3 regions of the Streptomyces sp. NPDC051582 genome follow, and region 3 is predicted to be linked to each of the others. Evidence: riboswitches for the same ligand, from Rfam matches in the RefSeq annotation. Region 3 holds a riboswitch; each other region holds the start of a gene.
What was found. Region 3 has a riboswitch for cobalamin ahead of AB0M92_RS06765 (energy-coupling factor ABC transporter permease). Riboswitches for the same ligand answer to the same signal wherever they lie in the genome.
Positions count from the first base shown of each region.

Region 1: linked by a shared signal. The riboswitch ahead of metE (5-methyltetrahydropteroyltriglutamate--homocysteine S-methyltransferase) and the one ahead of AB0M92_RS06765 (energy-coupling factor ABC transporter permease) in region 3 are both predicted to bind cobalamin.
Region 2: linked by a shared signal. The riboswitch ahead of cobN (cobaltochelatase subunit CobN) and the one ahead of AB0M92_RS06765 (energy-coupling factor ABC transporter permease) in region 3 are both predicted to bind cobalamin.

Region 1 is NZ_JBFAZJ010000006.1:186,932-197,182, reverse strand. Features, by position in the region: gene AB0M92_RS11190 (penicillin acylase family protein) at 1-651, shown strand, start outside; gene AB0M92_RS11185 (alpha/beta hydrolase-fold protein) at 785-1,867, shown strand; gene AB0M92_RS11180 (class I SAM-dependent methyltransferase) at 1,967-2,650, shown strand; gene AB0M92_RS11175 (Rrf2 family transcriptional regulator) at 2,741-3,217, opposite strand; gene AB0M92_RS11170 (NAD(P)H-binding protein) at 3,332-4,072, shown strand; gene AB0M92_RS11165 (phospholipase) at 4,174-5,163, opposite strand; gene metE (5-methyltetrahydropteroyltriglutamate--homocysteine S-methyltransferase) at 5,394-7,718, opposite strand; cobalamin riboswitch at 7,885-8,111, opposite strand; gene AB0M92_RS11155 (hypothetical protein) at 8,187-8,981, opposite strand; gene AB0M92_RS11150 (SDR family NAD(P)-dependent oxidoreductase) at 9,195-10,127, opposite strand.
Region 2 is NZ_JBFAZJ010000034.1:40,487-50,737, forward strand. Features, by position in the region: gene AB0M92_RS32700 (germacradienol/geosmin synthase) at 1-1,267, opposite strand, end outside; gene cobN (cobaltochelatase subunit CobN) at 1,511-5,119, opposite strand; cobalamin riboswitch at 5,152-5,289, opposite strand; gene cobG (precorrin-3B synthase) at 5,429-6,763, shown strand; gene AB0M92_RS32715 (precorrin-8X methylmutase) at 6,760-7,407, shown strand; gene AB0M92_RS32720 (precorrin-2 C(20)-methyltransferase) at 7,404-8,921, shown strand; gene AB0M92_RS32725 (hypothetical protein) at 8,977-9,651, opposite strand; gene AB0M92_RS32730 (cobalt-precorrin-6A reductase) at 9,694-10,251, opposite strand, start outside.
Region 3 is NZ_JBFAZJ010000003.1:255,471-265,721, reverse strand. Features, by position in the region: gene AB0M92_RS06800 (hypothetical protein) at 1-94, shown strand, start outside; gene AB0M92_RS06795 (EF-hand domain-containing protein) at 206-418, shown strand; gene AB0M92_RS06790 (PadR family transcriptional regulator) at 483-1,019, opposite strand; gene AB0M92_RS06785 (hypothetical protein) at 1,029-1,178, opposite strand; gene AB0M92_RS06780 (ATP-binding cassette domain-containing protein) at 1,196-2,017, opposite strand; gene cbiQ (cobalt ECF transporter T component CbiQ) at 2,014-2,763, opposite strand; gene AB0M92_RS06770 (energy-coupling factor ABC transporter substrate-binding protein) at 2,767-3,111, opposite strand; gene AB0M92_RS06765 (energy-coupling factor ABC transporter permease) at 3,117-3,809, opposite strand; cobalamin riboswitch at 3,838-4,033, opposite strand; gene AB0M92_RS06760 (flavodoxin family protein) at 4,147-4,860, shown strand; gene AB0M92_RS06755 (hypothetical protein) at 4,878-5,378, opposite strand; gene AB0M92_RS06750 (SsgA family sporulation/cell division regulator) at 5,497-5,904, opposite strand; gene AB0M92_RS06745 (hypothetical protein) at 6,136-6,441, opposite strand; gene AB0M92_RS06740 (L-serine ammonia-lyase) at 6,693-8,075, opposite strand; gene glyA (serine hydroxymethyltransferase) at 8,677-9,933, opposite strand; gene gcvH (glycine cleavage system protein GcvH) at 9,950-10,251, opposite strand, start outside.

The DNA.
Region 1 (10,251 bases), on a different contig from region 3:
TGCCGGAGCGTCCCCTTCGGGCTCGTTCTGGTGGACGGCAACCTGGTCAACGTGAGCGAGGCGTGCCCGATCCTGGCCGCCTGGAGGAGCCACGACTTCACGGCGGACAGCCGGGGATCGTGGCTGTTCGAGAACTACTGGGCCTTCCTGCTGGGCGGGCAGGCGATCGAGAAGCTGCCGTGGCGGGTGCCCTTCGACCCCAAGGACCCGGTGCACACGCCCAATTCACTGGACTCCGGGAGCTCCGCCGTCCGCGACGCGTTCGGCCGGGCGGTCCTCGCACTGCGCAGGGCGGGCGTCGCGCTGAACGCGCCGCTGTCGGACGTACAGAAGATCACCCGCAACGGGGAGCAGATCCCGATCCACGGTTCGATCAGTGAAGTGGGCGTACTGAACGTGGTCACCCCGGGCCTGGTCGACGGCAAGCTGGACATCACCTTCGGGTCCAGCTTCGTCCAGCAGGTGAAGTTCACCGCCGACGGACCGCCCCAGACCTCCTCGGTGCTGGCCTACTCGCAGTCGGCCAACCCGAACTCGCCGCACTACGTCGACCAGACCCGGCTCTTCTCTTCCGGCCAGTGGGTGACGGAACGGTTCACCGAGGAGCAGATCGCGGCCTCACCGGCCCTGGAGATCAAGGTCCTTTCCTGAGACGGCTGTTGCGCCCGGATTCAACGAGGACGTCGCAGCGCGACCACGTCACACCACAACCACGTCACACCACGACCACGTCACACCACAACCACGTCGCACCGCGACGACGAGGCTCCCGAGGAGGAACGCCGTGATGAGGAAATCGAGCCGGTGGCGCATGGTGGTGGCCCTGATGGCCGCCATCGTGGCCATGGCCACGCCCGCGGGTCCGGCGCAGGCCGCCGAGCGCACCGGGCCCCCGCCGATGGCGGACGGGTTCGGCCTGACCCAGGTCGACACCGCGACCGGCGGTCCCACCAACTTCCACATCACCGTGACCACACCCGAGGTCGCGGGCAAGCACCACATCAAGATCATCCTGCCGAGCGGCTACTACGGCGAGCCGGCCAGGCGCTATCCCGTGCTGTACTTCCTGCACGGTTCGCCGGACGACCCGATCCAGCAGAACTACCCGGCGCTCACCGCCTCGGACCAGATGATCACCGTCATTCCGGACGGCGGCGCCCGGGGCTGGTACGCCAACTGGCTCAACCAGAAGACCCAGGCCGGCGCCCAGAACTGGGAGAACTTCCACCTCAAGCAGGTGATCCCGTTCATCGACGCCAACCTGCGGACCGTCGCCGCGAAGAAGGCGCGGGCCATCGCGGGCGTCTCCATGGGCGGATTCGGGGCGCTCCACTACGCCCAGGCCCGGCCCGACCTGTTCGGCCAGACCGCGTCCCTGTCCGGGGACATCGACCTGTCGGCGCGCTCCATGGACCTGCGGCTCGCCGTCGTCGCCTCCCTCATCGACGCGCAGGGCGCGATCTGCGGCTCGTTCTCGGGCGTCTGCGGCGGCGCCGAGTCCCCGTACAAGCCCGGCGTGGACAGTGACGCCCTGTTCGGCTCGCCCTATCCGGTGTTCAACATCGACTGGCGGTGGAACGAGGTCGACCCGTCACAGCACATGGACAAACTGAAGGCCGGCGGGGTCGGCGTCTCCCTCTACGTGGGCAACGGGGGCGGCTCGGCCACCGACCTGGAGTTCTGGCTGGAGTCGGCCTCCAGGCACGTGAAGGACAGCATGGACGCCCTGGGCATGTCGTACTCCTACGTGAACTACGGCGACGGTTCCGCGTGGGGCACCCAGTGCAACGGCGGCCACAACGCGGGCTGCTGGGAACAGGATCTCCGCGACCTGATCCCCAGGCTGGAGAGGTCCTTCACCGCCTGATCCGCGCGAAGTCCCGGTGCGCCGTGAGGGCGCACCGGGACACCCGGTGCGCCGGTCCGCACCACCGCGGTCGGCGGCGCGGGTGTTAGCTTCTGTTCCGTGCCGGAACACCAGGATCAGACCAGGGTCGCCTACGACGGGGTCGTCGAGCTCTACGCGTCGATGTTCGCCGACCGGCTGGAGACACGGCCCTTCGCACGGGCCATGGTCGCCACCTTCGCCGAGCTGGTGCGCGAGACGGGGAACCTGCGGACGGCCGACGTCGGATGCGGACCCGGACACCTGACGGCCATGCTGCACGGCCTGGGGCTGGACGCCTTCGGGCTCGACCTCTCCCCGGCCATGGTCGGCCACGCCCGCCGGGCCCATCCGGAGCTTCGGTTCGTCGAGGGGCGGATGGAGGCCATGCCGGTCGAGGACCGGGCGCTCGGCGGGGTACTGGCCCACTACTCGATGATCCATACGCCGCCCGGTGAACTGCCCGCGGTACTCGCCGAGCAGGTCCGCGTCCTGGCCCCCGGGGGCCTGTTCCTGATCTCGTTCTTCGGTACCGACGGACCGGAGCCGGTCCGCTTCGACCACAAGGTGGCGCCCGCCCACAGCTGGCCGGCGGACCGGCTGGCCGAGCTGCTGACGGCGGCAGGGCTCACCCCGTTCGCCCGGCTGCTCCACGACCCGGCCTCCGAGCGCGGCTTCCTCGACGCCCACCTGCTGGCCCGCCGGGTCGCCGTCGACCCGGCCGCCCGGCCGACCGGGCGAGGCGACGGACGACTCCCCGGTTAGCCGTCGAAACGGTCGCCGCCCGGTGCGGGAGCCGTGCTGACCGCTCCCGGCTTGGGCTCGGGACACGCGGGAAAGCCGGAGGCCGGCCCCCTACGCCGGGTTCAGCCAGGCGCCGATGGCCGGCAGTGCCTCGGGGCCGTCGTCGCGTTCCACCGAGTCGACCAGGTCGGCGATGGTGACCCCGCGCAGCGATGCCCGCCAGGCGGATTCGGCGGCACGCATGACGCGGGCGATCCCACAGGCCTTCGCACACGCCTCGGGCGGGGCTCCGAACGGGCCGCGCTGGCGGATCTCCGTGCAGATGAACGCCGGGTCCGGGCCGTCGACGGCCTGCACCACATCCAGGACGGTGATCTCGGACGCCGGCCGGGTCAGCGCGTATCCGCCCGTCTTGCCCTGGACGGAGGTCACGAGGCCCGCCCGGGACAGGGCCTGCATCTGCTTGGCCAGGTAGCTCGGCGAGACGTCGTGCAGCAGCGCCAGACGGGCGGCGGGCACCGGCTGACTCGCCGCGGTCAGCACCACGCAGCAGTGCAGCGCCCATTCCACGCCCCCGGACAGTTTCATGCGCCCTCCATTTGACTCGGATACAGCTTATCCGAGTAACATCTCAGACAAGAGTTGTCCGAGTTTGAGGCGGCGGAGGGCCGCACTCGGTCGCACACAAGGAAGGGCAAAGCCATGAAGACCACGGTCATCGGCGGCACCGGACTCATCGGTTCCCAGCTCGTCTCCACGCTCCGCGCGGCCGGACACGAGGTGGTCCCCGCATCCCTGTCGAGCGGTGTCGACCTGCTCACCGGAGAGGGGCTGGACGCGGCGCTCGCCGGCGCGGACACCGTCGTCAACGTGTCGAACTCGCCCACCTTCGACGAGGCGTCCCTGGAGTTCTTCCGCACCACGACGGACAACCTGCTGGCGGCGGGGGAGCGGGCGGGCGTCGGCCACCAGGTGATCCTTTCCATCGTCGGCGTCGACCAGGTGCCGCAGCTGGACTACTACCGGGCGAAGACCCTCCAGGAGGAACTCCTCAAGCAGGGGCCCACCCCGTACTCGATCGTCCGCGCCACCCAGTTCTTCGAGTTCATGGACGCGGTGCTGTCCTGGACCGCGGACGAGCACACCGTCCGGCTGCCCTCCACCCCCGTCCAGCCGATGGCCGCGGCCGACGTCGTAGCCGCCCTGGCCGAGGCCGCCACCGGCGCACCGCTGGGCGCCACCGCCGACGTCGCGGGCCCCGACGTCTTCGCCCTCGACGAACTCGGCCGCCTCACGCTGTCGGCCCGGCAGGACCCCCGTACGGTCGTCACCGACGAGCGGGCGGGCCTGTTCGCGGCCGTCGAGGGCGATGTCCTGATCGGCGGCCCCGGCGCGCGCCTGGCTCCCACTTCCTACAAGGACTGGCTCGGCGCGAAGCGCTGAGCCCGCCGCGGCCGCGCGGGCGTCACCGCGCAGGGCCGTTCGGGGGCCGCGTCCCCCGTCCGGCCCCGGTCGGGGTGGCCGGCCGGAGCGCAGCGGCTGCCCTACCTGAACAACCGGTCACCGGGGGTGGCCATGCGATGGGTGGCCCCGTGGCGGTTCACCCAGTCGCGGACGAGGCCGATGGCGTTGGCGCACTGCCAGCCGTCGTCGTACTCGCGCACTCCCGTGAAGGCCCCGTAGCCCGCGATGATGCCGTCCACGCGGCCGTCGCCCAGCAGTTTGTCGACGTACCACGGATCGTTGTACGTGGTCGTCCAGGACAGGGTGGCCGCGAGCTGTCCGGCGTCACGGTCGCCGGCGCCCTTCTTCAGTTCCGCGCACGTGTTGTAGGTGGGTTCCGTGCAGTTGCCGAACCCCTTGGTGATGTCGCTGTCGCCGTAGTCCATCACCCGGCGGCCGGCCGGGAATCCGGAACCGGACCGGTTGAAGGCACCCCGGACCTGATCGCGGGTTCCGGTCGTCGTGATCCCCTCCAGGCTGCCGAGGCGGCCTTCCAGGCTCTTCCAGCCCCGGCCGCCGACGTCCGGGGTGCTGCCGCCGTGGTACTCGTAGAACCCGTAGAGCACCTGGATCCCGGCGGCGGTCAGCCGCTGCGCCTTGTCGCGCAGTCCCGCGACGCTGCATCCGCGGTTCTCCTGCTCCCCGCAGTAGTTCGGGTCCTTGATGTCCAGCCAGACCAGCGCCAGTCGGCGTCCCGCGTTGGCGTGGGAGACGATCCGGTCGATCATGCTGTCGAAGCTGGGGCCCAGCCGGTTGTCACCGGCTGAGGAGCAGTCGTGATAGGCCCGCCATTCGTTCGGGTTCCACCAGGCGCACACGTCTATCTCGATGCCGTTCGCGCCGTGTCCCAGTGCGGCGTCCACGCCGCCCAGGGTGTCGACGCGGTGCGCGATGGCGTAGATCGGGCGACGTTGATCGGCGGCTGCCGCCGGGGTCGCGGTGACGGCGCCGGCGCCGATGGTGGCGCACAGGGCCGCGAGCAACGTCACGAGCACGCGTAAGCGGGCGGCTCGCCCGAGATGAATGGTCAAGGAAGGCTCCGTCACGTCCGGTTCCGAAGTGCGCGATTGATCACGCCCCCACCATGCTGGCATGCGGTACATGCATGATGAACGGGATTTGGTTGACGGTGGCCTCAATGGCGGGAAACCGCTGCCTATGCCGGGCGGACGGGAGGCCGCCGGACTTCTCCCACCGCTGACGCCGTTCCCCGAGCGGCTCCTCCCCCCTTTCCGGAGTGAGGAGCCGCTCGCCGGTCGGGTCAGGAACCGTCGGTCGTGAGGTCCGCGCGCACCTCACGCGCGGCCGCGACGAGGTTCTCCAGCGAGGCGCGGGTCTCGGGCCACCCGCGGGTCTTCAGGCCGCAGTCGGGGTTGACCCAGAGCCGTTCGGCGGGGATCGCCCGCAGTGCCTTCCGGAGCAGCTCGGCCACCTCCCCGGTGCCGGGAACGCGCGGGGAGTGGATGTCCCAGACGCCGGGTCCGGCCTCGCGCGGGTAGCCGTGCCCGGCCAGTTCGCCCGCGACCTGCATGTGGGAGCGGGCGGCCTCCAGGCTGATGACGTCGGCGTCGAGGTCGTCGATGGCCTGGACGACGTCTCCGAACTCCGCGTAGCACATGTGCGTGTGGACCTGGGTGTCCGGCCGGACACCGCTGGTGCTGAGCCGGAAGGACTCGGTGGCCCAGGCGAGGTACTCCGCGTGATCGGCAGCCCGCAGCGGCAGCGTCTCACGCAGGGCCGGCTCATCGACCTGGATCACCGAAGTGCCTGCCGACTCAAGGTCGTTGACCTCATCGCGCAGCGCGAGCGCCACCTGTCGCGCCGTCTCGCCGAGCGGCAGGTCGTCGCGTACGAAGGACCAGGCGAGCATGGTGACCGGGCCGGTCAGCATTCCCTTGACCGGCCTGGACGTCAGCGACTGGGCGTACGAGGTCCACCGGACGGTCATCGGCTCCGGACGGGAGACGTCCCCGGCCAGGACCGGGGGCCGGACGTAGCGGGTGCCGTACGACTGGACCCAGCCGTGCCGGGTCGCGAGGTAGCCCGTGAGCCGCTCGGCGAAGTACTGCACCATGTCGTTGCGTTCGGGCTCGCCGTGCACCAGGACGTCGATGCCGGTCTTCTCCTGGAAGGAGAGCACCTCGCGGATCTCGTCCTTGATCCGCTCCTCGTAGCCCGCGGTGTCGATGCGGCCGGCCCGCAGGTCGGCGCGGGCGGTGCGCAGCTCGTTCGTCTGGGGGAAGGAGCCGATGGTCGTCGTCGGCAGCAACGGCAGCCGCAGGAGGGCGCGCTGGGCCGCGGTGCGCTGCGGGTAGGACTGCGAACGCCGCCCGTCGGCATCGGTGATCGCGGCGGTACGGGCGCGCACGGCGGGGTCGTGGGTGATCGGGGAGGAGGCCCGGGAGGCCAGGTCGGCCCGGTTCGCCGCCAGTTGGGCGGCGATGGAGTCGGTGCCCCGGGCGAGTCCGCGGGCGAGCGTGGCGATTTCGGTGGTCTTCTGGCGGGCGAAGGCGAGCCAGCGCCGGATCTGCGGATCGATGTCCCGCTCGGCGTTCGCGTCGAGCGGGACGTGCAGGAGGGAGCAGGACGCGGCGACGTCCACCTGATCGGCGAGGCCCAGCAGGGTGCCGAGGGTCGTCAGGGACTTCTGGTGGTCGTTGATCCAGACGTTGCGGCCGTCGACCACGCCGGCGACCAGGCGCTTGCCGGGCAGTCCGCCGACGGCGGCGAGATCGGAGAGGTTCGCGGCGCCGCCGTCCGTGAAATCGAGGGCGAGGCCTTCGACCGGTGCCGCGGCCAGCACCGGGAGGGCGTCGCCGAGCCGGTCGAAATAGGAGGCGACGAGCAGCTTGGGCCGGTCGGTCGGTGCGCCGAGCTCGCGGTAGGCGCGTGCGGTGGCGTTCAGGTCGGCGGGGGTGCGGTCCTGGACCAGGGCCGGCTCGTCCAGCTGGACCCACTCGGCGCCGGCGGCGCGCAGCTCGGCCAGGACCTGGGCGTAGACGGGAAGGAGCCGGTCGAGCAGGGTGATCGGCTGGAAGTCGGCGGCCACGCCGGGCGCGGGCTTGGCCAGCAGCAGGTACGTGACGGGGCCGACGAGGACCGGGCGGGCGGTGTGCCCGAGCGCGAGGGCCTCCGTCAGCTCGGCCACCTGCCGGGTGGCATCGGCGGTGAACACGGTGTCCGGACCGAGCTCGGGGACCAGGTAGTGGTAGTTGGTGTCGAACCACTTGGTCATTTCGAGCGGGGCGGCGTCCTGGGTGCCGCGGGCCATCGCGAAGTAGCCGTCCAGCCGGTCGGCCCCGAAGGCCGCGCGGTGCCGCTCGGGTACGGCGCCGACCATGACGCTGGTGTCCAGGACGTGGTCGTAGTACGAGAAGTCACCGGTCGGAACCTCGGTGATGCCGTCGTCGGCCAGCTGCCGCCAGTTCGAACGGCGGAGTCCGGCGGCGGTCCGGTGGAGGGCGTCGGCGGTGACGAGCCCCTTCCAGTAGCCCTCGATCGCCTTCTTCAGTTCGCGGTTTCGACCCTGGCGGGGGTAGCCGTACACGGTGGCTCGTGCTGCGGCGGCTGCGGGCTCGGCTGTCACGGAACTCTCCTTCGCGAGATGTGTCCTGAACACCCCGGAGACGGGACGCGGACGCGAAGGAACGACAAATCGAGCGGGCCACCGGGACGGAGAACACCGCCACGCGTGCCGCTCGATATGTTCGCCGACCCGCCCACGAGGTCACCGGGATTTCCGCACGGGAATCGTCCGCGTACGGGCAACGGGCAGGTCTTCGGACTCGCGGGCACACCCGCCGGTCTCCCGGCGGGCACCTACTGGCCATCGCTTCCCAGGACCGATGTCCGGTCCCAGTGCGTATGACGGCGGTCGTTCCCGCTCACCGCTGCGGGGCAGTCCCGGATTCCCACCGGGTTCCCTCTTACGACGCATCCCGTCTGGAGGACGGGGCGAACCAGCTGCACCGGTCACCCTAGGACGCGAAATCGCCCAGCGGCGAGCCGCGTCCACCATTCGGACGAAGAAGTGAGACGCCGTGACCGGGGCGGCTCAGCCGACGCGGCCCGCGCGGCCCCTGACCTCTTGCGGGTCGCGAATCATGAGGGGCAGGGTGCCTTCATCGGCGAGCTGGGTGCCGATGTCGATGATCGACTGGTTCGAGCTGTGGAGCAGGAACCCCTGCTTGCCCCACGCGAAGACTTCCGGTGAGTGGACGTGGACCTGATAGGGAACCGGGACGAGGCCGCGGCGGAGGAGATCGCTGTTGAGGGCCTCCTGCCCCTCGCTCGCCGCGAACTGACTCGTACGGACCCAGCCGATCGGCCGGTCACCGGGGCCTGGCGCCGGCGCCGCCAGACTCAGCGCGTCCATCTGGTCCCGGATGGAGGGGAAGTGGCGGAGCGTCACCAGCTCCGGCAGGGCGGAGTCGAGACGGGTGCGGAGCTTGTCGAAGTGGTCGTCTCCGAACAGGAACACGATCGACCGGCCCTTCTGCCCGGGAGGCAGCCGGTTCAAGTGGTCGACGAGCTGCGCGATCACGGTGTCGTCGCGTTTGGAGTCGGCGGAGGAGAGGCCCGGGGTGGTCTCCACCACCATGTTGGGTGCCGGCGGAATGGGGCTGAGGTCCCGTTCGACGACGAGGGTGACCTTGGGGTGTGAGGACAGCTGCCGGATGATCTCGTCGCGCCGGGAACTGTCGTACCTCGTGTTGTGGTGGGTCTCCGACACGAAGACCACGAGCCGCTCGCCGACGGGTGCGCCGTGCAGGGCGAGCGCGCTCACGTCCTTGATGTCGACGTCGATGATCCAGTTGGTGGGGTGGTCGATCTTCTGATGGATGGGCATACCCCTGCGCTCCTGTTCCTCGGATCCGTGGCGCCGTCCGTGACGCGCGGGAGCGGGTGGTGCCGTCCCCCCCCGTGCGCGCCGCCATCACTTTCCTCCGGCCCGCACCGCCCGACAAGTACGTGCGCAGGAGCGGCGGTTGCGCGAGGGGGGCGTGCGTTCACGCAACGATCGGTGGGGCGAGGGGCCTCTCTCGTTCACCGCGGCGGGTGCTCAGGTGAGGACATCGGCGCCGATCAGCTCACGGCTGGCGTCCCACAGCCGTGCCGCGACGGAGGGGTCGGCCAAGTGGTTCCACACCGGTTCGCGTCGGGGCTCGCCGCGCAGGCCGAAGACGCGCGGTCCCCACAGCTGGCCCCCGCTCACACCCGGGTCGAGCACCGCCCGGACCGCGGGCCATGCGCCCGCGTCCTTGCCCTGGACGAGGAGGGCCGCGGGTGCCGCGCCGAGCCGTGCCCCGGCGCTTCGCACATGGACCGGGGGCCGCGACGGGGTGAGGGAGTCCAGCGCGCCGCCGGGATGGGCCACCACGCCGGCGACCGTGCTGCCGGCAGCACGCAGGCGGCGGTCGAGTTCGACGCCGAAGTACATCTGCGCCAACTTGGAGCGCCCGTAGGCGCGTTTGGGCTGGTAGTCCTTCCGGGACTGAAGGTCGTCCAGGTCGAGCCGCTCCGACTTCGCCGCGAAGCTGCCCATGGTCACGACACGGGCCGCCGGGGCGGCCGCCAGCAGTGGCATCAGCCACCGGGTCAAGGCGAAGTGCCCGAGGTGGTTCGTGCCGAACATCAGCTCGTGGCCGTCCGCGGTCTCCCTGCGCGGCGGGTCGTCAAGCGCGACGCCGGCGTTGTGGACCACCGCGTCAAGGCGTTCCACCTCCAGTGACTGCGCCGACGTTCCGAGCGACGAGAGGTCGGCGAGGTCCAGCCGTACGGCCCGCACCCGGGCGCCGGGGACACGTGCACGGATCGAGGCCGTGGCGACCTCGGCCTTGGCGGGGCTCCGGCTGCCGAGCACGACGTCGGCTCCGGTGGCCGACAACTGCTCCGCGACGAAGTACCCGATGCCGGCGTTGCCGCCGGTGACCAGGAAGACCCGGCCTTCGGCGCGCGGCAGTCGGCGGACGTTCCAGGGCGGGGTGGAGGACATGGTGACGGTGCTCCCTTGTCGTGGAGGGTGGTGCGGGCCGTTCCCCTGGGGGGGACTCGGCACCCACGGTTCCAGCGGCCGCCGACACATCGCCTACATGTCACCGACGGCTCCGGCGGACCTC
Region 2 (10,251 bases), on a different contig from region 3:
CGGGATCGCCGGGCTGCGGCTCCAGCAGGCCCATCTCCCGGGACCAGAGCACCAGTTCGCGGCGGGCCAGGTCCAGGTGCGGGCTGAGGGTGAGGGGGAAGGGCAGCGAGAAGTCGGGCAGCAGCGAAGGCCCCACCTTCTGGAACGGCACGTGTGTGAAGCTGCGCCGGCGCAGCTCCATGGCGCGCGGGGTGAACAGCGAGCGCAGGTCGAGGGCGGCGGTGCCCGGTCCGGTGGGCAGGAAGGGCAGGGTGAGCGGGGCGGCCGCGCCGCCCTTGGCCTCCTTGTTCATGTAGCGGCTGGAGACCATGTGCCATTCGTGGCCGCCGGACTGCCAGTCCTGGAGCCCCTTCGCGTACGCGAGTACGGATGCCGTCTCGACCGGGTCGAGGCCGTGCCGGACGGCGAGCGCGGGGACCTCGGCGAGCGCCGTGTGCTCGAACTGCTGGAGCCTTGAGGTCAGCAGGTCGTTCGAGAGGTCGGCGGCCTCCTGGGTGGTGCAGTCCAGGAAGGTCTCCAGGACCAGGACGGCGTTGGAGAGTTCGCCCTCCTGCTCCACCTCGCGCTGGTAGGAGAAGATGTCGTTGCGGATGTGCACCGCGTCGGAGAAGGCGTCACGGAGCACTTCGAGCGGACGCGCGTGCGCGACCCGGGCCGGGACCTCGGCGGACACGTACTCGATCAGCCCGGCGGACCAGGGGGCGCCGCCGACCTTGCGGCGCATCTCGATGTATTCGAGAGGGTTGGCCACCCGGCCGATGTTGATGTTGTGCAGCTCCCACATCGACTCGTTGAGGAGGTTCCTGGTCGATTCGGAGAACCGTTCCCTCCAGTCCATCGACATCGCGGGCACGGTCCGCGACCACAGGTCCTTGAGGCCCGCCTCGACCGGGTTCGCCGGCTCGGGGAACCCGTCGGCGAGGTCCATCGGCATGAAGGCGGCCAGCCCGTCGAGGTACTTCTTGGCGCCCGCGCGGTCCTGGGTGCGCTTGTAGACCTCCAGGAAGTGGTCGTCGAAGAAGAAGACCCACACGTACCAGTCGGTGACCAGGTCCAGCGCGTCGCCGCCGCAGTCGGGGTGGGTGTACGAGCACAGCAGCGCGTAGTCGTGCGAGTCGAGGTCCCGCTCGTCCCACACGCCCGACCCCTCCAGCATCCCGAAGCCGCGGGCCCAGCGCTTGGTGTGCGCTCGCGCGGCCTCCAGACGGGGGTTCAGGCGCGCCGGATACGGCACATAGAAATCCGGCAGTCGAAACGGCTGTGTCACGGCGGGCTGGACCTTTCGTCCGAGGGCGCGGGGGCTCCCTTGCCTGCGGCCCCCGCACGAGATCAGCAGGGCCTTGCCCGATCCGCTGCCGGGACAAGGAAGAGTTCACCGCTTCAGGTGACACGTGAGCCGTTCCGGGACGCGCGTGGCGCGTGGGGGATACGCACACGGCGAAAGCCGTCCCCCTCGCCCACGGCGGGGGCGAGGAGGACGGCTTCCAGAGAGCGGGGCGCTCGGAGCGGTCTACTCCGAGTCGGCTTCCAGGTTGCCTTCCGTGTCCAGGTAGACCTGGCGCAGGGATTCCAGGATCTGGGGGTCCGGCTTCTCCCACATGCCGCGGGACTCGGCCTCCAGGAGGCGTTCCGCGATGCCGTGCAGGGCCCAGGGGTTGGCCTCCTCCAGGAAGGCGCGGTTGGTCGGGTCCAGGACGTACGTCTCCGTCAGCTTGTCGTACATCCAGTCGGCCACCACGCCCGTCGTGGCGTCGTAGCCGAAGAGGTAGTCGACCGTCGCCGCCAGCTCGAAGGCACCCTTGTAGCCGTGGCGGCGCATCGCCTCGATCCACTTGGGGTTCACCACGCGGGCGCGGAAGACGCGGGAGGTCTCCTCCACGAGCGTGCGGGTCTTGACCGTCTCCGGGCGCGTGGAGTCGCCGATGTACGCCTCCGGGGCCGTGCCCCGCAGCGCGCGGACCGTGGCCACCATGCCGCCGTGGTACTGGAAGTAGTCGTCCGAGTCGGCGATGTCGTGCTCGCGGGTGTCCGTGTTCTTCGCGGCCACCGTGATCCGCTTGTACGCGCTCTCCATCTCCTCGCGCGCCGCCCGGCCCTCCAGTCCGCGGCCGTACGCGTAGCCGCCCCAGACCGTGTAGACCTCCGCGAGGTCGGCGTCGGTACGCCAGTCGCGGGAGTCGATCAGCTGGAGGATGCCGGCGCCGTACGTGCCCGGGCGCGAGCCGAAGATGCGGGTCGTCGCGCGGCGTTCGTCACCGTGGACGGCCAGGTCCGCCTGGGCGTGGGCCCGGATGAAGTTGTCCGTGGCGGGTTCGTCCAGCCCCGCCGCCAGCCGTACCGCGTCGTCCAGCAGGCCGATGACGTGCGGGAACGCGTCCCGGAAGAAGCCCGAGATGCGCAGGGTCACGTCGATGCGGGGACGGCCCAGCTCATCGAGCGGGATCGGCTCCAGGCCCGTGACGCGGCGCGAGGCCTCGTCCCAGACCGGGCGGACGCCGAGCAGGGCGAGCGCCTCGGCGACGTCGTCGCCGGAGGTGCGCATCGCGCTGGTGCCCCACAGGGACAGGCCGACGGAGGCCGGCCATTCGCCGTTGTCCGTGCGGTAGCGGGTGAGCAGGGAGTCGGCCAGGGCCTGGCCCGTCTCCCACGCGAGGCGGGAGGGAACGGCCTTCGGGTCGACCGAGTAGAAGTTCCGGCCCGTGGGAAGGACGTTCACCAGGCCGCGCAGGGGGGAACCCGAGGGGCCCGCCGGGACGAAACGGCCGTCGAGGGCCGCCACCACGTGCGTGATCTCGTCCGTCGTGCCCGCCAGGCGCGGAACGACCTCCCGGGCCGCGAAGTCCAGTACGGCCGCCACGTCGCCCGAGTAACCGGCCGCGACCGAAGCCACCGCCTCCGGCGCCCAGTTCGCGTCCTCCATCGCCTGCACCAGCGCGCGGGCCGCCTCCTCCGCCTCGTCGGCGGTGGTACGGGTGGCGGCGGACTCGTCCAGGCCGAGCGCCTCGCGCAGGCCGGGCAGGGCCGTCGTACCGCCCCAGATCTGGCGGGCGCGCAGGATCGCGAGGACCAGGTTGACCCGGGCCTCGCCGGTCGGCGCACCGCCCAGGACGTGCAGTCCGTCGCGGATCTGGGCGTCCTTGACCTCGCACAGCCAGCCGTCGACGTGCAGCAGGAAGTCGTCGAAGCCGTCGTCGTCCGGGCGCTCGTCCAGCCCCAGGTCGTGGTCCAGCTTCGCGGCCTGGATCAGCGTCCAGATCTGCGCGCGGATCGCCGGCAGCTTCGCCGGGTCCATCGCGGAGATCTGCGCGTACTCGTCGAGGTGCTGCTCCAGGCGCGCGATGTCCCCGTACGACTCCGCGCGCGCCATCGGCGGCACGAGGTGGTCGACCAGGGTGGCGTGCACCCGGCGCTTGGCCTGGGTGCCCTCGCCCGGGTCGTTGACCAGGAAGGGGTAGATCAGCGGCAGGTCGCCCAGCGCGGCGTCGGGCGCGCACGCCGCCGACAGGCCGGCGTTCTTGCCCGGCAGCCACTCCAGGTTGCCGTGCTTGCCCAGGTGGATCATCGCGTCGGCGCCGAAGCCGCCGTCCTGCGCGCCCGCCTGGATCCAGCGGTACGCGGCCAGGTAGTGGTGCGAGGGCGGCAGATCGGGGTCGTGGTAGATCGCGATCGGGTTCTCGCCGAAGCCGCGCGGCGGCTGGATCAGGATGAGCAGGTTCCCGCGGCGCAGCGCGGCGAGGACGATGTCGCCCTCAGGGTTCGCGGAGCGGTCCACGAACATGTTGCCCGGGGCCTCGCCCCAGTGCCGCTCCACGCTTTCGCGCAGCTCGGCCGGGAGCTCGGCGAACCACCGCTTGTAGTCGGCGGCCGGGATCCGGACCGGGTTGCGGGCCAGCTGCTCCTCGGTCAGCCAGTCCTGGTCGTGGCCGCCGGCCTCGATCAGGGCACGGATCAGCTCGTCGCCGTCGCCGGAGACCAGGCCCGGGATGTCCTCGACGGGACCGAAGTCGTAGCCGCCCGCGATGAGCGTGCGCAGCAGCTCCACGGCGCTGGCCGGGGTGTCGAGGCCGACCGCGTTGCCGATGCGGGAGTGCTTGGTGGGGTACGCGGACAGGACGAGCGCGACCTTCTTGTCGCGGCGCTCGATGTGCCGCAGCCGGGCGTGCCGGACGGCGATCCCGGCGACGCGGGCGGCGCGCTCGGGGTCGGCCACGTACGCCGGCAGCCCGTCCTCGTCGAGCTCCTTGAAGGAGAACGGGACGGTGATCAGGCGGCCGTCGAACTCGGGGACGGCGACCTGCGTCGCGGCGTCGAGCGGGGAGAGGCCCTCGTCGTTCTCCTCCCAGGTACTGCGCGAGCCGGTCAGGCACAGGGCCTGGAGGATCGGCACGCCGAGCCCGGCGAGCGCGCCCGCGTCCCAGGACTCGTCGTCGCCGCCGGCCGAGGCGGTGGCGGGCTTGGTGCCGCCGGCCGCGAGCACCGTGGTCACGATCGCGTCCGCCGACTCCAGTTCGGCGATCAGCTCCGGCTCGGGCGCGCGCAGGGAGGACACGTACAGCGGTACGGGCGTGCCGCCGCTCTCCACGATCGCGTCGCACAGCGCGTGCACGAAGGCCGTGTTGCCGCTCATCTGATGGGCTCGGTAGTACAGCACCGCGATGCGCGGGCCGTACGGGCGCACCGGCGTGCGCTCCAGCGGGCCCCAGGTGGGCGCGGCGGCGGGCGGCTCGAAGCCGTGGCCGGTCAGCAGCACGGTGTCGGAGAGGAAGCGGGCCAGCTGGTCCAGGTTGGCGGGGCCGCCGTGCGCGAGGTAGCCGTGCGCCTCGGCCGCGATGCCGATCGGGACCGTGGAGGCCTCCATCAGCTGGGCGTCCGGGGCCTGTTCGCCGGTGAGGACGACCACCGGGCGGGTCTGCGCCGGCGCCAGCAGCAGGTCGAGGCCTTCCTGCCAGGCGCGCAGGCCGCCGAGGAGGCGTACGACGACCAGGTCGACGCCGTCGAGCAGGGCGGGGAGGTCGTCGAGGGGAAGGCGGGAGGGGTTCGCGAACCGGTACGGCACGGGGCCGTCCGCGGCGCGGGCGCTGAGCAGATCGGTGTCGGACGTCGACAGCAGCAGGATCATGCGGCGGCATGCCTTCCTCGGGGTTTCCGCGCCCCGGGCAGTGTGGACAGCGGGAGTTCCTGACTCACCCGGCGGATCGCTCCGCGGGTTCACAGTGGCGGGACCGCGCCGGATTCGCACCGGGCTTCCTCCCAGCGGGCCACGTGGCTCCGCCGGTGGTCATCTTAGGTGGCGTTCTCCCTGGCCGGGAGTGGGGGTGGTCCGCGCACGGGGAGCGGATCGGGGCAGGTCGGGCGGAGCATGGGGCGCAGGGGGCGGGTGGTGACGGACACAGGTCGAGTTCGGGGAATCGTGGGTATGCTCGCCGCCATGCCGCCCCAGCCCCCTTCCGCCGCAGTGCGGGACGAACCGGTCATACGTGACCGCGGTGACGCCTGCCCCGGTGCGCTGAGGCTGCACGCGGCGGACGACGGGTACCTGGCCCGGATCCGGATACCCGGCGGGATGCTCGACGCGGCCGCGGCCCTGCTGCTGGCCGACGCGGCGGACCGGCTCGGTGACGGGCACATCGACCTCACCTCGCGCGGCAACGCGCAATTGCGGGGGCTCGGCGCGAGCTGCGGCGGCGAACTGCAGGCCGTGCTCGTGCGCGCCGGACTGCTGCCCGCCCCCACCCACGAGCGGGTCCGCAACATCGTCGCCTCGCCGCTGACCGGCCTGGACCGGCGCGCCCTGCCCGACGTGGCCCCCTGGGTCGCGGAGCTGGACCGGCTGCTGTGCGCGAGCGCGCCGGCGGCCGGCCTGTCGGGGCGCTTCCTGTTCGCCCTCGACGACGGCCGCGGCGACGTGACCTCGCTCGACGGCGATGTGAACCTGACCGCCGTCCGAGGCGGGGGCGGGGACCGGGCGCTGCTGTGGACCGCCGACCCGGCGGACGCGCTGCTGGTGGGTTCCGCCGACGCGGCGCGGTCCGCGCTCGTGGCCGCCGAGTACTTCCTCGACGCGGTGCGGGAAGCGGGCACCCGGGCCTGGCGGGTGTCGGAGCTGCCCGCCGAACAGGCTCTGTCTGCCGATGAGTTGGCCGTCCGGCTGGCCGCCGCCGGGATCCCGGCCTCCGCCGTGCGGGACGCCCCGGCCCCCCTGCGCGGACCGGCCCCCGAACCGGGCGTGGTCGAGGGGCCCGACGGGGCCGCCGCGCTCAGCGTGTTCGCACCGCTGGGCCGCCTGACCACCGCGCAGTGGCGCGAACTGGCCGGGCTCACCGGCCGCGTCCGCCTCACCCCCTGGCGCGGGATCGTCATCCCCGGCCTGGCCGCCGGAGCCGCCGAGGACGCGCTCGCCGCCCTCACCGAAGCCGGGCTCGTGACCGGCCCCGACGACCCCTGGCGGTCCGTCACCGCCTGTACGGGGCGGCCCGGTTGTGCGAAGTCCCGTGCGGACGTACGCGCCGACGCGCGCGCCGTCGTGGCGCAGGGACGACCGCACCCGCAGGGGACCCGCCCGCTGCCCGTGCACTGGTCCGGCTGCGAACGCCGGTGCGGGCACCCCCGCGGCACCGCCTGGGCGGACCTGGTCGCCACCGCCGAAGGGTACGACCTGTCCGCGGCCGGACACGCACCGCGCCGGGCCCTCCCGGCCTCCGAACTTCCCGCGGCCCTCGCGGCCGTACGCCGCACCACCTCCCACGACGCAGCGAAGAAATGAGCGAGTACACAGTGTTCGAGTACGAGAAGGACGGCGCGGCCATCTACCGCCAGTCCTTTGCGACGATCCGCGCCGAGGCGGACCTCTCCGGGCTGCCCGCCTCCGTCGCCCAGGTCGCGGTGCGCATGATTCACGCCTGCGGAATGACCGACCTGCCCCAGGACCTCGGCTACACCCCGGAGGTCGTGCTCCGCGCACGGGCCGCGCTGCACGCCGGCGCGCCGATCCTCTGCGACGTCCAGATGGTCGCCAGCGGGGTCACCCGCAAGCGGCTGCCCGCCGGCAACGAGGTGATCTGCACCCTCTCCGACCCCGCCGTGCCCGCCCTCGCCGCCAAGACGGGGACCACGCGCAGCGCCGCCGCGCTCGAAGTCTGGCGTGACCGCGGCCTGCTGGAGGGCTCCGTGATCGCCGTCGGCAACGCGCCGACCGCGCTGTTCCGGCTGCTGGAGATGATCGAGGAGGGCGCCCCGCGCCCCGCCGCCGTCATCGGCGTCCCGGTCGGCTTCATCGGCGCCGCCGAGTCCAAGGACGCGCTCGCCGCCCACGCGAGCGGACTCGACCACCTGATCGTGCGCGGCCGGCGCGGCGGCAGCGCCATCGCCGCCGCCGCCGTCAACGCGATCGCGAGCGAGGAAGAATGAGCAGCGCAGCCGGCGACGCGGCACGCCCCGGGAAGCTGTACGGCGTCGGGCTCGGCCCGGGCGACCCCTCCCTGATGACCCTGCGGGCCGTCGAGGTGATCGCCGAGGCGCAGGTCATCGCGTACCACAGCGCCCGCCACGGCCGCTCGATCGCCCGCTCGATCGCCGCGAAGCACCTGCGCGCCGACCACGTCGAGGAGCCGCTGGTCTATCCGGTCACCACCGAGACCACCGACCACCCAGGCGGCTACCAGGGCGCGATGGTGGAGTTCTACGAGGCCTCCGCGGCCCGGCTCGCCGCGCACCTGGACGCCGGGCGGACCGTCGCCGTGCTCGCCGAGGGCGACCCGCTCTTCTACGGCTCGTACATGCACATGCACAAGCGGCTCGCCGACCGGTACGAAGCCGAGGTGATCCCGGGCGTGACCTCGGTGAGCGCCGCCGCGGCCCGCCTGGGCACCCCGCTCGTCGAGGGCGAGGAGGTGCTGACGATCCTGCCCGGCACCCTGCCCGAGGAGGAGCTCACCGCCCGCCTCGCCGCCACCGACTCCGCGGTCGTGATGAAGCTCGGCCGCACCTTCCCCGCCGTACGCCGGGCGATGGAGGGCAGCGGCCGCCTCGCGGAGGCCCGCTACGTGGAGCGCGCCACCATGGAGGGGGAGCGGACCGGCGTCCTCGCCGACACCGACCCCGACACCGTCCCGTACTTCGCCGTCGCCGTGGTGCCCAGCCGCATCGGCAACCCGGGCGGCGTGCCGTCCGGGCCCGGCGAGGTCGTCGTCGTCGGCACCGGGCCGGCCGGGCCGCTCTGGCTCACCCCCGAGACGCGGCGGGCGCTGGCCGACGCCGAGGTGCTCGTCGGGTACACCACGTACCTGGACCGGGTCCCCGCGAAGCCGGGCCAGGTCCGGCACGGCTCCGACAACAAGGTGGAGTCGGAGCGCGCCGAGTTCGCGCTCGACCTCGCCCGGCGCGGGAAGCGCGTGGCCGTGGTCTCCGGCGGCGACCCGGGCGTCTTCGCGATGGCCACCGCCGTCCTGGAGGTCGCCGGGCAGCCGGAGTACAAGGACGTGCCCGTACGGGTCCTGCCGGGGGTGACCGCCGCCAACGCGGCGGCCGCCGCGGCGGGGGCCCCGCTCGGCCACGACTACGCCACCATCTCCCTGTCGGACCGGCTCAAGCCGTGGGAGGTCATCGCGGAGCGGCTGCGCGCCGCCGCCGCGGCCGACCTGGTGCTCGCCCTGTACAACCCGGGCTCGCGCAGCCGGACCCGGCAGGTGGCCCAGGCCAAGGAGCTGCTGCTGGAGCTGCGTTCGGAGCGGACCCCGGTGGTCGTCGCGCGGGACGTGGGCGGCCCGGAGCAGTCGGTACGCGTCCTCGCGCTCGGTGAACTGGAGCCGTCCGAGGTGGACATGCGCACGATCCTGCTGATCGGTTCCTCGCAGACCCAGGTCACCGAGCGGCCGGACGGCTCCCGCGTGACGTGGACCCCGCGCCGCTACCCGCAGGCCTGACCGGCCGGCCGGCTGCCCGGCCCCGGGCGTGGCGACACGTCCGGGGCCGGGGCGCTCAGCACTGCCAGAGGAAGGCCGCCAGGCCGCAGGGCTCGCAGGCGTGCGCATAGGCGCTGCCGGAGCCGAAGTTGGGGGCGGTCAGGGGATCCGGACCCTCCTCCAGCTGCGCGACGAACTCCATCGGCCCCCCACAGCCCGCGCAGTCGGGCGTCTCGTCGTACTGGAGCCAGTCGGGGGCGCCGCCGAGTTGCCCGAGCACCTGGCGGCGCGGGCGCCCGCTCCGCTCGGACCAGGCCTTCGCGGCGGCGTGGTACTGCGGCTCGGCCACGGTCACCCGCTCGACGGTACGCACGGCCCCGAGCCGGCGGACGTCGTCGGCCGGGTCGTCCTCGTCCTCCTCCGGGTCGTCGTCCTCTTCGTCCTCGGAAGCGGGCAGCGCGGGCAGCGGTATCGGCACCAGCCCGGCCTGCGGGAAGAGGTACGCCCTGTTGCCGCCGGCCGTCGCGCTCCATTCGTCGCACGAGCCCGGGTCGTTCGCGCACATGAAGACGGCGAGGACCCCGCGCCCGCCGTCGAGGACCAGGTGCGCGATGAACTGCAGCGGCCCCGAGCAGGCCGCGCAGATGGGCCACGCGGTGCCCGCGGGGGCCAGCGGATGGCCCCCGATGCGGATGACGGGGGCATCGGGTGCGGCGGAGCCGTTGTGGACCAGCAAGGTGGTGGCGCTCATACCGAAGAGGGTAGGAACAGCCACTGACAACGGCCGGGCGGGTCAGGCGGAGGCCGCCGCGAGCCACTCCAGGGCCGCGGCCGTGTCCCCCGCCTCCTCGACCCCCTCCGGGACCGGGGGCCTGCGGACCACCAGGACCGGGATCCCGGCCTCGCGGGCCGCGGTCAGTTTGGGGGCGGTCGCGGAGCCGCCGCTGTCCTTGGTGACCAGGACGTCGATCCGGTGCCGCGCGATCAGCTCCCGTTCGCCCTCCAGGGTGAACGGGCCCCGGTCGAGCAGGACTTCGAGCCGCGGCGGGACCGGGGCGGCCTGGGGGTCCCCCCGGACGAAGTCCGGGGGAGGATCCACCGAACGCGCCAGGAACCAGGTCTCGGTGAGGTGCGCGAAGGTGTGCAGGCCCATGCGGCCGGTGGTCAGGAACGCGCGGGAGCCGAGGCCGGGCAGCCGTTCGGCCGCCTCGTCCAGCGAGTCCGCGAAGGTCCAGTCGTCGCCCGGCCGCGGCGTCCAGCCGGGGCGTCGCAGCGCCAGCAGCGGCACCCCCGTGAACGCCTGCGCCTCGGCGGCGTGGAAGCTCATCCGCTCCGCGAACGGGTGGGTGGC
Region 3 (10,251 bases):
CGCCAAGATCCGGGTGGGCGGCGGCCCGCACGGCCTGGCCGTCTACCCCCAGCCGGGCCGCTACTCGCTCGGCCACACGGGGATCTTCCGCTAGACCCGCTCCGCGGGAGCGGCCCGGTACGGGCCGGACGCCCCCCGGACGGAGCAGGGCGGGACTGCCGCTACCCTTGGCCGGTCAACAAGCACCGAGAAGGGGTGGATCCCAGTGGCTGACATCGAGAGCGCGCGGGCGACGTTCGGCAAGTTCGACGCGGACGGTGACGGCTTCGTCACGGCGGACGAGTACAGCGCGGCCATGAAGGCGATGGGTGACGCGTTCGTCACCGGCGCCGTCGCGGACGCCGTGATCGCCGCCAAGGACGCGAACGGCGACGGCCGTATGAGCTTCGACGAGTTCTGGGACGCCCTGAACAAGTAAGCAGGCTTCGCGAAGCCCCCGACCGCCCCTGCCGGGCGGTCGGGGGCTTCGCCGCGTTCCCGGGTCAGGCCATGTCCTCGACCTCGGCCAGGGCCTCCTCCAGCCAGCGCAGCCAGAACGTCTCCAGGCCGACGCCGCCGTGCAGGACGAGCCGGCGCAGCCGGTCCTCGTCGGAGTCCCGCCCCGGCGGGAAGTCCTTCTCCTCGATGGCCTCGTAGACCGCCAGCTGCCGGCGGTGCAGATCCAGATGGCGCCGCAGCTCCGCGGCCAGCCCGTTCGGGCCGACGACGGCCGCCGCCCGGATCCTCAGCAGCAGCGGATCCCGGATGGCCTTCGGGTCCTGGCTCTCGCCGACCCACCGCGCGAGCTCCGCGCTGCCGGCGGCCAGCACCTCGTACTGCTTCTTCTGCCCGCGCACCGGCACCTCGCTGGGCAGTTCCCGGATCAGCCCGGCCTCCTCCAGCCGGCCGAGCTCGCGGTAGATCTGCTGGTGCGTCGCGGACCAGAAGTACCCGATCGACTTGTCGAACCGCCGAGTCAGCTCCAGCCCCGACGAGGGCTTCTCCATCAGGGCGGTGAGGATGGCGTGAGGCAGCGACATGCGGCCATCCTAGGGACGCGGGAGGTCGAGGACCCCGGTCCGCTCCGCCAGGACACCCCCCGTGGTGACGTCGATCAGCCGGGGATGCCCGGTCAGCGAGAAGGCGCGGTCGTCGCCGTCCCACCGCGGGGACATGGGTTCGCTCGTCGCCTCGGACATCCGCAGGGGGACGGACCCTACTGCCAGGCGGCCAGGGCTTCAGGGGTTTTCGGGCCCGGGGCCCGCGGGCCCAGGAGGGCGTGGGCGCGCAGCAGGGACGTCACCGCCGGGGACCAGGCCTGGCGCAGACCCGCCGCGGCCAGGAGAGCCGGGTCCGACAGCAGGGTCTGCGCCGGGCCGGTGCGGATGCCCGAGGGGGTCAGGACCGCCGCGTCGTCGGCCCAGCGGACCGCCAGGTCCACGTCGTGCGTGGCCATCACCACCGTGGTGCCGGCCGCGCGCAGGCCCGCCAGGACGTCGAGCAGGCGCTCCTGCCCGTCCGGGTCCAGGCCCGCCGTCGGCTCGTCCAGGATCAGCACCCGCGGAGCCATCGCCACCGCCCCCGCGATGGCGGCGCGCTTGCGCTGCCCGTACGAGAGCAGGTGCGTCGGGCGGTCCCGCAGCGCCGTGATGTCCAGCGCGGCGAGCGCCGAGTCCACCCGGGCACGCACCTCCTCCGCAGCCAGACCCAGGTTCATCGGGCCGAACGACACGTCCTGCTCCACCGAGGCCGCGAACAGCTGGTCGTCCGGGTCCTGGACCACCAGCTGCACCGCCGTGCGCAGGCGGGTCAGCCCCGCCCGGTCGTACGAGACAGCCGTCCCGTCGAGGCGCAGCGAGCCCGGTCCGGGCCGCAGGCCCCCGCTCAGCAGCCGCATCAGCGTGGTCTTGCCGCTGCCGTTGCGGCCCAGCAGGACCAGCGCCCGGCCCTCGGCGATGGCGAAGTCCACGCCGGAAAGGACCGCCGGGCCGTCCTCGTACGCGTAGCCGGCGCCGGCCAGTTCCACCAACGGGTTCACAGGTAGAGCCCCTTCAGGGTGAGGGTCAGGGTGATCAGGGCAGCCAGCAGGGACCCCGAAGCCGCCAGGAACCGCCAGGACAGGGCCGCCTCGGGTACGAGGACCCGCAGCGCGCCGTCGTAGCCGCGCCCGGCCAGGCCGTCCTGGAGCCGCGCCGCGCGGTCGAAGGCCCGTACGAAGGAGGTCGCGGCGAGCCCGGCCAGCGAACGCCACACCGCCGCCCGCCCGGACTGGCCCAGCCTGGCCGCCTGGGCGCGCCGGACCTGGGTCAGCGAGTCCAGCAGCAGGAAGCCGATGCGGTACATGACGAGGGCCACGTCCACCACCGGCGCCGGGACCCCGGCCCGGACCAGCCGGGGCAGGACGTCCGAGACGGGCGTGGTGAAGGCGAACAGCAGCACGCCCAGGGAGGCCGCCGAGGTCCGCAGCAGCAGCTCGGCGGCGTGCCGGGGGCCGTCGGGCGCGAGCGAGACGAACCCGGCCGGGCCGCCGACGGCGACCAGCAGCGGCAGCGCGCCGGTGAAGCAGAAGCCCAGCGGTATCCGGAAGGCCCGCCACAGCTGCCGCCCGGCCACACCGGCCGGGCCGAGCAGCACGGCGAGCGTGGCGGCGGCGACCAGCGGGCCGCCGGGCCAGGGCGGCAGGCACACGGCGGTGACCGTCAGCCCGAGCCCCAGCAGGGCCTTCTCCAGCGGATGCCGGCGCCGCCACCGGCTGCCGTGCGCCGCCACGTCGATCGGCAGCACCGTCTACGACTCCGAGGCGGTGGTGTCCGGCGCGGCCGCGGCAGCACCGGCCGCGGCGGCCTGACGGCGGCCCTTGCGGACGCCGAAGTAGTAGGCGAGCACGCCCGCGCCCAGGGCCGCCTGGAGGGCGAACAGGGCCGACTCCACCTCCCCGGAGGGGGGTTCGTACAGCGGCGAGAACCACGGCTCGTAGTCCGGCTTGAGCTCGGTGATCGCCGTTTCCGCCTGCGCGTCGGCGCCCGCGAACGGCTCCTCCTTGCCCTCTCCCATGCCCAGCGCGATCGGCAGTACGGCCAGCGCCGCCACCAGGAGCAGCAGCAGGCCGTTGATCTTGGAATTCCGGCTCATGCCCATCACGCGGCCGCCTTCTGCTCGCTGCGGCCGGTGAGCTTCGCGACGCCCAGCCGGACCAGGTCCGACTTGCTCGACTGCATCAGCAGCCGCATCACGAGCACGGTCAGCAGCCCCTCGCTCACCGCGAGCGGGATCTGGGTCACCGCGAAGATGCCGCCGAACTTCACGAGCGCGCCCGCGAACCCGGTGCCCGGGTCCGGGAAGGCCAGCGCCAGCTGCACGGACGTCACGCAGTACGTGACCAGGTCGGCGAAGAACGCGCCGAAGAAGACGGTCACCATCAGCGGCACGTCGAAGCGCTTCAGCAGCAGGTACACCCCGTACCCCGCCCACGGCCCGGCGATCGCCATCGAGAACACGTTCGCGCCGAGGGTGGTCAGCCCGCCGTGTGCCAGCAGCAGCGCCTGGAAGAGCAGGGTGATCGTGCCGAGCACCGCCATGATCGGCGGCCGGAACAGGATCGCCCCGAGCCCGGTCCCGGTGGGGTGCGAACAGCTGCCCGTCACCGACGGGATCTTCAGGGCGGACAGGACGAAAGTGAATGCTCCCGACGCCCCGAGCAGCAGCGTGCTCTCCGGGTTCGCCTTCACCTCACGGGTGAGGGCGCGGACACCGTGGACGACGAACGGAGCGGACGCGGCGCCCCAGGCGACCGCGTGCAAAGGGGGCAGGAAGCCCTCGGCTATATGCATGAGTGGGGAGACCTCTCCAGCACCTCGTGGATGGACAACGCGCCCCGGCCGGTCTCCTGGCTCACGGGTGCTGATGCCCTGGCCCCGCCTTCCCGGGCGGTGCGGAACTTCCCGCGCCGCCCAGTGGCTTCCCGAAAGAGTGGAGCCGGACTTCCCGTTCACAGTGGCGAGGGCCGCACCGGTCTTCCACCGGTTTCCCGTACACCAAGGCCCGTTGACCCTAGTCGGACGGACGGACCTGCACCAATCCGGTCCGAACGTCCCGTGTCCGCACGCCCCGTGCCCGAACGGGTGCGGCCCGCTGGCGGCCCCCGCAGGCGGCCCGCAGGCTGGCGGGGTGGCCGACGACTACGACTACTCAGACCTGACCGCCGTCTACGTCAACTGCACCCTCAAGCGCTCGCCGGAAACCAGCAACACCGAGGGGCTGATCGCCCGCAGCCGCGCCGTCATGGAGGCGGCCGGTGCGCGGACCTCGCTCATCCGGGCCGTCGACCACGACATCGCCACCGGTGTCTGGCCGGACATGACCGAGCACGGCTGGGAAGCCGACCAGTGGCCCGTCCTGTACAGCCAGATCATGGACGCCGACATCCTCGTGCTGTGCGGCCCGATCTGGCTCGGTGACAACAGCTCCGTCATGAAGCAGGTCATCGAGCGGCTCTACGCCTGCTCCTCGATCCTGAACGAGCACGGTCAGTACGCCTTCTACGGCCGCGTCGGCGGCGCGCTCGTCACCGGCAACGAGGACGGCGTCAAGCACTGCGCCATGAACATCCTCTACAGCCTCCAGCACCTCGGCTACGCGATCCCGCCCCAGGCCGACGCGGGCTGGATCGGTGAGGCCGGGCCCGGGCCCTCGTACCTCGACCCCGGCTCGGGCGGCCCCGAGAACGACTTCACCAACCGCAACACGACCTTCATGTCATGGAACCTCATGCACCTGGCCGCCCTGCTCAAGCGCGCGGGCGGCGTTCCGGCGCACGGCAACCAGCGCTCGGAGTGGGACGCCGGCTGCCGCTTCGACTTCCCGAACCCCGAGCACCGGTAGGACCGTGACCGTGACCGTCACCGGCAGACGTTGCGGTGGGCGACGTCCAGCACGAGGCGTTCCGGCGCGTGCAGCGTGAACGAGCTGACGGAGGGCTTGGCGCCGAACGCGGCGCCGAAGGTCACGTACCCCTCGAAATCGCCGGTCAGGGCCAGGCCCTTCAGCTGCGGCAGGTGGATCTCGACCAACCGTGGTCCGCGGTAGGTGCCGGCGCCCGCGCGGTCGTGGGCCGCGGCGGGATGCAGCCGGATCTGGAGGAAGTACTTCCCGGCCAGCGGGACGGGCGCGCCGGACCCGTCGTGGACCAGCCGGGGGACGCGGGTGACGGTGGCCCCGGGAACGTATCCCCGCAGGTCGATGACGATGCGGTCGTACGTGCAGTGCCCGCCCCAGCGGGCGTTCACGACGAGCGGCGTGGGCCGCACCACGGCCGAGGCCGGAGCGGCGAGGGTGATCCCGGCGGTGAGCAGCACACCCGTGGCGAGGGCCACGAGCTGCCGGCGGCGGAGGTGGTTCATGACGTCCCCCTGATTCTTCAGAGGCGGGGACCGGTGTCACTGCTGAAGACACTCCCCGGCAGGCTCATGGTTGCACCTAAAACCGCTCAAAACAGAAGAAAACCCACCAACGGGTAACTTACCGGGGCAGCAGGGTGCTCAGCTCGGCGTCGAGGTCGTAGTGCCGCTGCTCCTCGCCCCGGGGCACCAGGGCGACCAGCTGCCGGCACAGCGCCCGCACGTCCTTCGCCCGTGCGGACACCACGCAGCTCTGAGCGCCGTTGCTGAAGGCGAGGAAGACCCGCGGTTCCGCGCCCTGCCAGCGCGGCCACACCTGGATGTCCCCCTCGCCCGTCACACAGGTCTCCCCGTCGAGCAGCAGGTCCCGGGAGAACACCCAGCGCGCCAGGTGCGTCCCGGCGCCCCGGAAGTCGAGCGCCAGCTCGTAGGGCCGGTCGCGGCGGTACGTGAAGGCCCCGTCCACCGGCAGGGGCTCGGGGGAGGCCTCCAGCCGGAGCGGGAGGACGCGGTATTCGATTCCGTCCATGCGCAGCGCCTCTCTGTGGTGTCCGGCCGGGGGCCCGGCGGCCCTCTCGGGCAAGCTAACCCACCTCCCGGCTACCCCCGCGGGCCGAAAGTCCTCATCCCGGGGGCCGCTGGACCTCATTTGTCACAGGAAAGGGGCGGGCTCGGGGCCGGGAAGGGCGCGGAAAGGGGGGCGGGAACGCGAAGGGGCCCGCCCTCCGGGGGGAGGGCGGGCCGCCGCGTCACCGGACCGTTACGGGACGGGGTGGAAGACGAGGGAGCCGTTGGACTGCCCGAGGGCGGTGAAGCCGGCGCCGTTGGCCTGGGCGCCGTTGTTCTGGTTGGACGCCCCGGAGCCCGTGGCGACCTGCTGGGTGGTGGAGGAGTTGCCGAGGTTGGCGCCGGCGACCCCGCTGCCGAGGATCTCGCCGACGGCGGCGTTGGACGAGACGCCCGCACCGGCTCCGTTGTCGGCCTGGGCCGTGCCCGTGAAGAGCAGGGCGGCGCAGGGGAGCGCTGCGACAGCCGCCAGGACGCGGATGCTGCGGTTGCTTGCCATGATGAAGTCCTCCAGTGCACAAAAAGGCTGCGGTCCAAGGCGGTTGGCCGACCGCCGGGGGTGTGGCCGCGACGTCACGTGATCACCATGGCGCATGCGATCTTCGAGAGACCAGCCCGCGGCGGAGGGTTCGCCCTCAAGCGTGATCAACTCCGTGCAAACCTCAATTGGCCTGCGACTTCACCAAGTTGTGGAACGCGGGAGGGGCCCGGCGCACCGCGCCGGGCCCCTCCCGCGTCAAGTGCGGCGGATCAGCACTCGATGACGTTGACCGCCAGGCCGCCGCGGGCGGTTTCCTTGTACTTGACCTTCATGTCGGCGCCGGTCTCCTTCATGGTCTTGATGACCTTGTCGAGGGACACCTTGTGGGAGCCGTCGCCGCGCATGGCCATCTTGGCCGCGGTGACGGCCTTGACCGCCGCCATGCCGTTGCGCTCGATGCACGGGATCTGGACGAGGCCGCCGACCGGGTCGCAGGTGAGGCCCAGGTTGTGCTCCATGCCGATCTCGGCCGCGTTCTCCACCTGCTCCGGGGTGCAGCCCAGGACCTCGGCGAGGGCGCCCGCCGCCATCGAGCAGGCCGAGCCGACCTCGCCCTGGCAGCCGACCTCGGCGCCGGAGATCGAGGCGTTCTCCTTGAAGAGCAGGCCGATCGCGCCGGCCGCCAGCAGGAAGCGGACCACGCCCTCCTCGTCGGCGCCGGGCACGAAGTTCATGTAGTAGTGCAGGACCGCCGGGATGATGCCCGCGGCGCCGTTCGTCGGGGCGGTGACCACCCGCCCGCCGGCCGCGTTCTCCTCGTTCACGGCCATCGCGTAGAGGGTGATCCACTCCATCGACAGCGCCTGCGGGTCGCCCTCGGAGCGGAGCTTGCGAGCGGTGTTCGCGGCCCGGCGGCGGACCTTCAGGCCGCCCGGCAGGATGCCCTCGCGCGACATGCCGCGCGCGACGCACGCCTGCATGACCCGCCAGATCTCCAGCAGGCCCTCGCGGATCTCCTCCTCCGTGCGCCAGGCCTTCTCGTTCTCCAGCATCATCGCGGAGATCGAAAGACCGCTCTCGCGGGCCATGCGCAGCATCTCGTCGCCGCTGCGGAAGGGGTACTTCAGCACCGTGTCGTCGAGCTTGATCCGGTCCTCGCCGACCGCGTCCTCGTCCACGACGAAGCCGCCGCCGACCGAGTAGTACGTCTTCTCCAGCAGCGGGGCGCCGGCTGCGTCGTACGCGAAGAGCGTCATGCCGTTCGCGTGGTACGGCAGGGACCGGCGGCGGTGCAGGATCAGCTGGCTCGGCTCGTCGAAGACGATCTCGTGGGCGCTCCCTATCTCGGTGCCGAGCAGGCGCAGGCGGCCCGTCCTGCGGATGCGCTCCACCTCGTCGTCGGCGCTCTCCACGTTCACCGAGCGGGGGGAGTGGCCCTCCAGGCCGAGCAGCACCGCCTTGGGCGTGCCGTGGCCGTGGCCGGTCGCACCGAGGGACCCGTACAGCTCCGCCCGGACCGCAGCGGTCTGGGCGAGCACGCCGTCCTTCTTCAGCCGGTTCACGAACATGCGGGCGGCGCGCATCGGGCCGACCGTGTGGGAGGAGGAGGGGCCGATGCCGATGGAGAAGAGGTCGAAGACGGAGATGGCCACGGTGGCGGACTCCCTTGTCTGCTCGTGGGGTGGGAGGGTGCAGGAGGGGCGGTGCGGCGGTTCGGGTGGTTCGGGAGCTTCGGGAGGGGTGATTGTTCGGATTTTGTCCGACAGACGAGCTTAACGCGGTGAAGTGAACGGCTCGTCTGCCGGACCGGGTGCGCAAGGTTGCGGTCAGGCGCGGATCAGGTCACGATCCCGCTCCGCGAGGTCGTCCGGGGCGGCGGCGGGCTCCGCCGTGAGGGCCGTCTCCAGGATCGGGGCGGACCCTGGCAGCCCGGCGGAGCGGGCCTGGACGCCGAGGAGGGAAGACGATCCACCGGGCCGGGGCGATGACCGCGCAGTCGGCGGACGCGAGCGTCGGCGGGGACGGGACCGAGGCGTGCGGCAGCCGGAAGGGACGGCGCGGGTCCGGGTCGGTGCGGCGGAAGGCGCCCACCGCGACCGGCCCGGTCGGGTCCGGGATCACCACCGCGGCCGGGACGACCGGGGCCCGGGCGATGGACCGCATCCGCCCGGGGCCTTCGGTCATGAGAAGGGCCCGGCCCCGTGCACCACCAGGGCCGGGCCCCTCCACGTCGTCGCCTGGAACCCGTGGAGCCTAGAGCGTCGGGTACAGCGGGAACTTCGCGGCGAGCGCCGAGACGCGCGCCTTCAGGTCCTCCGCGTCGTACGCGGGCTTCAGGGCCTGCGCGATGATCTCGGCGACCTCGGTGAAGGCCTCGGCGTCGAAACCGCGGGTGGCCAGCGCCGGCGTGCCGATCCGCAGACCCGAGGTGACCATCGGCGGCCGCGGGTCGTTCGGGATCGCGTTGCGGTTGACCGTGATGCCGACCTCGTGGAGGCGGTCCTCGGCCTGCTGGCCGTCCAGCTCGGAGTTGCGCAGGTCGACCAGGACCAGGTGCACGTCGGTGCCGCCGGTGAGGACGTCCACACCCACGGCCTTGACGTCGTCCTGGACCAGGCGGGCGGCGAGGATCTTCGCGCCCTCCAGGGTGCGCTCCTGGCGCTCCTTGAACTCGGGCGAGGCCGCCACCTTGAAGGAGACCGCCTTGGCCGCGATCACGTGCTCCAGCGGACCGCCCTGCTGACCCGGGAAGACCGCGGAGTTGATCTTCTTGGCCAGCTCCTGCGTCGACAGGATGACACCGCCGCGCGGACCGCCGAGGGTCTTGTGCGTGGTGGTGGTGACGACGTGGGCGTGCGGCACCGGGTTCGGGTGCAGACCCGCGGCCACCAGGCCGGCGAAGTGCGCCATGTCGACCATCAGGTACGCGCCGACCTCGTCCGCGATGCGGCGGAAGGCGGCGAAGTCCAGCTGGCGCGGGTAGGCGGACCAGCCGGCGACGATCAGCTGCGGCTTGGACTCCTTGGCGAGGCGCTCGACCTCGGCCATGTCGACCTGGCCGTCCTCACCGACGTGGTACGGGACCACGTTGTAGAGCTTGCCGGAGAAGTTGATCTTCATGCCGTGGGTCAGGTGACCGCCGTGGGCCAGGTTCAGGCCCATGATCGTGTCGCCCGGCTTCAGCAGCGCGAACATCGCGGCGGCGTTCGCCTGCGCACCGGAGTGCGGCTGGACGTTCGCGGCCTCGGCGCCGAAGAGCTCCTTGATGCGGTCGATCGCGATCTGCTCGACCACGTCGACGTGCTCGCAGCCGCCGTAGTAACGGCGGCCCGGGTAACCCTCGGCGTACTTGTTGGTCAGGACCGAGCCCTGGGCCTCCATGACCGCGACCGGAGCGAAGTTCTCCGACGCGATCATTTCCAGGGTGGACTGCTGGCGGGCGAGCTCGGCGTCGACGGCGGCGGCGACGTCGGGGTCGAGCTCGTGGAGGGGGGTGTTCAGAACGGACATCAGGTTCCCCTGGGACTCAGTTGTCGGAGTGGGTGAGCGCGGCGTACTCGTCGGCCGTCAGCACGTCCTTCGGCTCCTCCGAGAGACGCACCTTGAACAGCCAGCCACCCGCGAACGGGGCGGAGTTCACCAGGGCCGGGTCGTCCACGACGTCCTGGTTGAACTCGACGATCTCACCGGAGACGGGGGAGTACAGGTCGCTGACCGACTTGGTCGACTCCAGCTCGCCACAGGTCTCGCCCTCGGTCACGGTGTCGCCGACCGCGGGGAGCTGGGCGTAGACGACGTCACCGAGCGCGTTGGCCGCGAACTCCGTGA